Regions from separate parts of the Paraliobacillus sp. JSM ZJ581 genome, predicted to be linked through region 1. Evidence: predicted binding sites of a transcription regulator. Region 1 holds the regulator's gene; the other holds the start of a gene.
The links. Region 1 encodes CtsR, which represses protease genes until heat stress. Its sites were predicted from a motif close to ATGGTCAATAAAGGTCAAACA; they were not measured.
Positions count from the first base shown of each region.

Region 1 (3,434 bases):
CAGAAAGTTGGAAAAAAGAATTAGAAAAAATACACCAATCTATTCAATTTAAAGTTCAAACGCTAGTGCCAGTTGCAGGTGTGCATACGGGTTTTGGTACGATGTCTGTTTCGTGGCTGAAACCATAATAAATAAACGAAAATAGATCATCTATTAGGGTGATCTATTTTTTATAGAAAAAAGACGTTGTGAAGAGAACATTTCAGGGTAAAGGAAAGCATATATTTAAACATTGCAGTTAAAGGAGGGAACAGGCTTTTATAGCTAAAGAATATGGTTGGTATAGAGAACTGGTTTGATCCGGAATTTATAACGATGAGTACTAGAATAATTATTGCTTTACTATTATCAGGATTAATTGGTTTTGAACGTGAAGTAAATCAACATGCTGCAGGCTTTAGAACACATATATTAGTAGGAGTTAGTGCATGTTTAATGATGCTTTTATCCATCTATGGATTTACGACATATCTTTATGAATACGAGGATGCGGTTCGGTTTGATCCAGCCCGTATACCTTCCTATGTAATCAGTGGAATAGGTTTTTTAGGAGCAGGGACAATTATTGTAAATGGAATGACAGTTAAAGGATTAACAACAGCTGCATCGATATGGGCAGTGGCTGGCTTAGGATTAGTTGTTGGTGTAGGGATGTATAAAGAAGCTGTACTTACGACGATAATAATTTTATTAAGCTTAATATTTCTAAATAAATTTGAAAAGAAACTATCTAAAAATAGCTCATTTGCTTCTTTTCAAATTGTATTAGATGGTGACATGCAATTACGAGAATTGTTTTTTAAACTTGAAAAATTTCATACTGTTATCCGTAGATTAGAAATTGATCGTGATCAGGGAGATGATCAAGTTATATTGATTGAATTGGAAAAGGAGAAGGAATTAGACAAAATAGATTTTTATCAGGCTTTGTTATCCATTGACTTTGTGAAGCGAGTGAATGAAATCCAGTAAAATAAAGATAAATGTTGTGAATAATATTTGCATGAAAAAACAGGCATAGTATAATATAGATATAGTAAAAGTCAAAGTTAGTCAAAGTCAATTGAAGGAGGAGGCAAATGCGAAATATCTCTGATGTTATTGAGGCATATTTAAAACAAATTATACAAGGGAATCACCAAAAAATCGTTGAAATAAAACGAAGCGAAATAGCGAGTCAATTTGAATGCGTTCCTTCTCAAATTAATTATGTCATCAACACACGTTTTACAGTTGAACGGGGTTATCTCGTAGAAAGTAAACGTGGGGGTGGGGGATATATACGTATCACGCGAATCACAAATGATGATAAAGCTAAGCTAATCGATGAAATTATTGAAATGGTTCAGCCAAAAGTAACGCAGCAAGCATGTGTTGATATTTTAGATCGAATGTTGGAAGAAAACTTAATTACAAAGCGAGAAGAAAAAATAATGATCAGTGCATTAACCCGTGATACACTTGCATTTCCACTGCCGATTCGTGACGAAATTAGAGCCCGTATAATGGGCGCCATGCTAACAGTGTTAAAGTATGAATGAATTACTACAGTAGGAATTTATTAATGCATATTTCCAAATAAAATGTTGTTAAAGGGAGGCTGTCTGATGGAATGTGAAGAATGCCATGAACGCCCTGCAACTTTGCACTTAACAAAAGTAGTAAATGGCGAAAAAAATGAAATTCATGTTTGCGAACATTGCGCAAAAGAAAAAGGATATATAGATTATGATGAAGAAGCATACTCCATCCATAATCTATTAGCTGGATTGTTTAATTACGAAGCAACTGTTTCTAAAAGTAAGCCAGTTAACGATCAACATCAAAAAGGAATGTGTTGTCCGAAATGTGGCATGACGTATAGGCAATTCACTCAAATTGGAAAGTTTGGTTGTGCTTCATGCTATGAGACATTTGCAGATTACTTAAATCCAATATTTAGACGTGTCCATAGTGGAAATATTACCCATGATGGAAAGATTCCCAATCGACAAGGAAAGTATTTGAGAAAAAAGCAATTAATGCAAGAGTATAAATCTAAATTAAAAGACTTAATTGAGAATGAACAATTTGAAGAAGCAGCTGTTATGCGTGACAAAATTAAAGCGTTAGAGAAAAGTGCATCTAATAGTGATGAGGGTGGTGATGCGTAATGGGTTTGCAACCATTCATAAATGAAGCAATTAGCCCTTGGATGAAAGAAGAAGGACCAGATAATGATATTGTATTAAGCACAAGAATAAGGTTAGCAAGGAACTTTGAACAGTTTACTTTTCCTATCATTGCGAGGGAAGAAGAGCTAACCCCTGTCGTGAAGATAATACAAGCGCACTGTCATCACCAATCATTTGCAGACTATCAGAATTTAGAATATATCTCAATGGAAGAATTAAAGCCAATTCAAAAACGAGTATTAGTTGAAAAGCATTTAATTAGTCCAAATTTGGCGGAGAAATCTAAAAACAGTGGTGTGTTAATTTCTGATAATGAACAAGTTTCTGTGATGATCAATGAAGAAGATCATATTCGTATGCAACTGTATTTTCCTGGTTTGCAATTAGAAAAAGCATTAGAGAGTGCTTTTGCATTTGATGATTGGCTAGAAGAAAAAGTTGATTATGCATACGATGAACATAGAGGTTATTTGACAAGCTGTCCGACGAATGTAGGAACTGGTATGAGGGCTTCCGTCATGATGCACCTTCCTGCATTAACATTAACGCAAAAGCTGAGTAAGATGCTTCCGGCAATTAATCAATTAGGATTAGTAGTAAGAGGGATTTATGGAGAAGGAAGTGAAGCGGTCGGTAATATCTTTCAGATTTCCAATCAAGTAACTCTTGGTCGATCTGAAGCGGACATTATCGATAACCTCTTAAGTGTTGTGAAGAAATTAATTGAACAAGAACAATTTGCAAGACAGTTACTTGTTGAAAAATCTGAATTGCGGTTAGAAAATCGTATTTTTCGATCGTATGGCACGTTAAAATATAGTCGAATTATTGAGTCGACAGAGGCGGCAACCTGTCTATCTGATTTGCGGTTAGGGATCGATGTTGGTTATATTAATCATTTGTCTAAATCGATCTTAAATGAATTAATGATTTTAACTCAACCGGGTTTTTTACAACACTATGCGAAAGAGGCATTATCGGCAAATCAGAGAGACATTAGAAGAGCTTCAATAATAAGAGAACGTTTAAGACTAGAGAACGAATGAATTAGGAGGGATTTCCAATGATGTTTGGTCGATTTACAGAAAGAGCTCAGAAAGTATTGGCATTGTCGCAGGAGGAAGCGGTTCGCTTAGGACATAATAACATTGGAACAGAACATATATTGTTAGGATTAGTAAACGAAGGCGAAGGGATTGCGGCAAAAGCATTAACAAGTCTCGGATTAGAAACGGAGAAAATTCAAAAAGAAGTTGAAAA
Region 1 is NZ_JBISEP010000018.1:2,994-6,427, forward strand. Features, by position in the region: gene ACH6CY_RS10420 (DegV family protein) at 1-128, shown strand, start outside; gene ACH6CY_RS10425 (MgtC/SapB family protein) at 274-972, shown strand; gene ACH6CY_RS10430 (CtsR family transcriptional regulator) at 1,080-1,541, shown strand; gene mcsA (protein-arginine kinase activator protein McsA) at 1,608-2,153, shown strand; gene mcsB (protein-arginine kinase McsB) at 2,153-3,220, shown strand; gene clpC (ATP-dependent protease ATP-binding subunit ClpC) at 3,238-3,434, shown strand, end outside.

Region 2 (3,434 bases), on a different contig from region 1:
GCATTACCAGTTGTTTATGACACGGATCGTTTAATTGAGATGAACTTAGAAATCATTGAAGCGAATATCATTGATCATTCAAAAAAAATGCTCCGCCATGATACCGGTAAAGTAGCCAAATTACTTTATTCTTTGGTATGAGGAGAAGATATAAGTAAGACGGGAAGGTGAAAATCATGTCTTTTGCATCCGAAATAAAAAAAGAATTGACCCAAATTGAGAACAAGAAATGTTGTGATGAAGCTGAACTTGCAGCATTAATTCGGATGAATGGAGCAATCTCAGTGTCTAAACAAGCATACGTTTTAGATGTTCAAACAGAGAATGCCGCTATTGCTCGTCGAATCTATACTATATTAAAAGCATTGTATGATTATCCAGTAAAATTACTTGTTCGTAAAAAAATGAAATTGAAAAAAAACAACGTATATATTGTACGAATTACTGAAGGCTCCCGTAAAATATTGGCTGAGTTAGGAATTCTTGAAGAGACCTTCTCATTAGTTCGCACCATTTCATCGAAGTATTTGAAAAAGAAATGCTGTAAGCGTGCTTATTTAAGAGGAGCGTTTCTAGCGGGAGGTTCTGTTAATAATCCTGAAACCTCATCGTATCATTTAGAAATTGCAAATGCTTATCAGGAGCACAATGACTCATTATGTGAGTTAATGAATTCTTTTCAATTACATGCTAGAAAATTAGAGCGAAGAAATGGTTATATTTCATACATTAAAGAAGCAGAAAAAATTACAGAGTTTTTAAATTATGTTGGTGCACATCAAGCGTTACTGAAATTTGAAGATGTTCGTATTATGCGAGATATGCGTAATTCTGTTAATCGACTTGTTAACTGTGAAACAGCGAATTTGAATAAAACAATTGGTGCAGCTTTTCGACAAGTAGAAAATATTAAATTTATTGACCGGACCGTTGGCTTAGAAGCGCTACCTGATAAATTACAAGAAATTGCAAGATTACGTGTCCAACACCAAGATGTGTCACTGAAAGAATTGGGTGAACTGATTAGTGGAGGAAAGATAAGTAAATCTGGCATCAATCATCGTTTGAAAAAAATTGACCAATTTGCGGAAAAACTAAAGAAGGAACAAATAATTCAATAAAATTAGGCTCGGGGCAACCTGGGTCTATTTTTTATACATTGCAAATATCAGCGAACATGTCAAATGTATTTACCTGTGTAGATTTTTTGAAAAATAATCGTTAAATATGTATTGATTAAATATCCAATTAGACATGCAGATATGCGCTCATTTATCATCAAAGTTGTGTAAGTTTTAGTGATAAATGTTAGAAACAGAGTGTGATTTAACCAAAAAAGAGACGATCTAAAAGGATTGATAGAAAAATTATAAAAAGCCTAAACTTTACAAAAAGATTTAGGCTAGCGCGCCCGGAGGGATTCGAACCCCCGACTCATGGTACCGGAAACCATTGCTCTATCCCCTGAGCTACGGGCGCATTTATTTTTATAGAAAGTTAAGCGAACAAGAACTATTATAACGGATATGCTGTATTAATTCAATTGTTTCGTTATTTATGAAAAAAGTGACAGATTAACAAATAAGTAAGGGAATGAACAAGTTGATCATCAAAATAAAATAAAATTCTCCTCATATCGATTCATATATTGACTTCTTATCTGTTATAATAAGGAGTAAGGTTTATTTCCCTAACGACATGGGTACGATACAAATAGTAATGATTTAATAAAAGTCAACAACATATGTGTTTTGTTTGACCTTTATTGACCAATTAGGTACTATGTACATAGAAACATTATTTCACTAGATAAAGTGATGATTTTGAAGGAGGCAGATGTTCAAATGAATTTAATACCAACAGTAATTGAACAAACCAATCGTGGAGAACGTGCATATGATATTTATTCTCGCTTATTAAAAGATCGTATTATTATGTTAGGTAGTGCGATTGATGACAACGTAGCAAACAGCATTGTTGCACAACTACTTTTCTTAGAAGCAGAAAGCCCAGATAAAGATATTTCTATTTACATCAATTCACCGGGTGGTTCCATCACTGCAGGAATGGCAATTTATGATACGATGCAGTTTATTAAGCCAAATGTATCGACCATCTGTGTAGGAATGGCGGCATCGATGGGTGCATTCTTGCTAGCAGCTGGCGAACCTGGAAAACGTTATGCGTTACCAAACAGTGAGGTAATGATCCACCAACCATTGGGGGGGACACAAGGGCAAGCTTCTGATATTCAAATTCATGCGAATCGAATTATTGAAATGCGTAAGAAGTTAAATCAAATCCTTTCTGAACGAACTGGGCAACCACTTGAAGTGATTGAAAAAGATACAGATCGTGATAATTTCATGATTGCAGAAAAGGCGAAAGAATATGGTTTAATTGATAAAGTGATGGAAAAAAAGCCTACTGAATAGTAAGGTATAAAAAAGAGGCTAGGACATAACACTATTTCTTATTTAAAAATCTGAACGATTAATTTCCTTGCAACAGAATAAACACCGCTGTGGAAATATACTCGCTTTCCGCAGGCACGGCTTCAGCTTGCGCTATTCCTGCAGGAGTCTCGTATATTTCCACAGCTAATTTATTTGCTCGAAAAAAAGACGGATAATAATCCTTGAACAAGGAATTATTATCCGTTTTCTACTGCCTCTTATTTAGTTTTGTCCCGGCCCCTTTTAATATGAATTAATTCTGTGAGTATCTTTTCTTTTTTTTGAAAATGCAACTAATGTTTCAATTGCCTCTTGATCTTCATTTTCGTTAGCAATTAAATAAATTGTCACACCTTTTTTTATTCACTATAATAATCCCATCATACTTTTATCATTCACACGAAGTTTATCTTGTTATGTAAAGAAATCAGACGCGAATACATTTACTTTGTGCACAAATAATGTGATTGATTCATCATTTAACCTTGGTGCAATACCAACTAGCACTTTTATCTCCTTTCAGTTAGAAAAGCTAACATATACAATACTTTGGTTGATGAACCGTACAAGAAAATGATAGTAGCTGACGTTTCCATCCGAAATGATATTGCACACTTTCCGCAAATTAATGTATAGCTCGCTAATTAAATTGGAATAACTAAAGAATAGAAGAAAAGAAAGGTGTGTCACGATGGAGAAACAAAATTTTCAAGCAGAGCTTGATAAGATAAGTCATATGTTGCAACATGCGCAGCAGATGATCATAGAAGCACAAGGGAAAAAAACGGAACTAAGTGGGTCAGTTATACAATTGGAAGAAATAGAAACACAACTAGAGCAAACCAAGCATAGTGAAGAGATGCAATCTAACTCACAGTATCAACAAGCTTGGGAACAATTGCATGATCTTAGAAGAAGTATTAATCATTATCTTCAATAAATGTAAAAAGCAAAGCTAACGTCGATAGATAACGCTAA
Region 2 is NZ_JBISEP010000017.1:19,390-22,823, reverse strand. Features, by position in the region: gene ACH6CY_RS10270 (gluconeogenesis factor YvcK family protein) at 1-141, shown strand, start outside; gene whiA (DNA-binding protein WhiA) at 177-1,121, shown strand; tRNA gene ACH6CY_RS10260 (tRNA-Arg) at 1,407-1,479, opposite strand; gene clpP (ATP-dependent Clp endopeptidase proteolytic subunit ClpP) at 1,845-2,435, shown strand; gene ACH6CY_RS10250 (hypothetical protein) at 3,148-3,396, shown strand.
Region 2: clpP (ATP-dependent Clp endopeptidase proteolytic subunit ClpP) is a predicted target of CtsR. The motif match lies at 1,753-1,773, and genes of this name have one in related genera.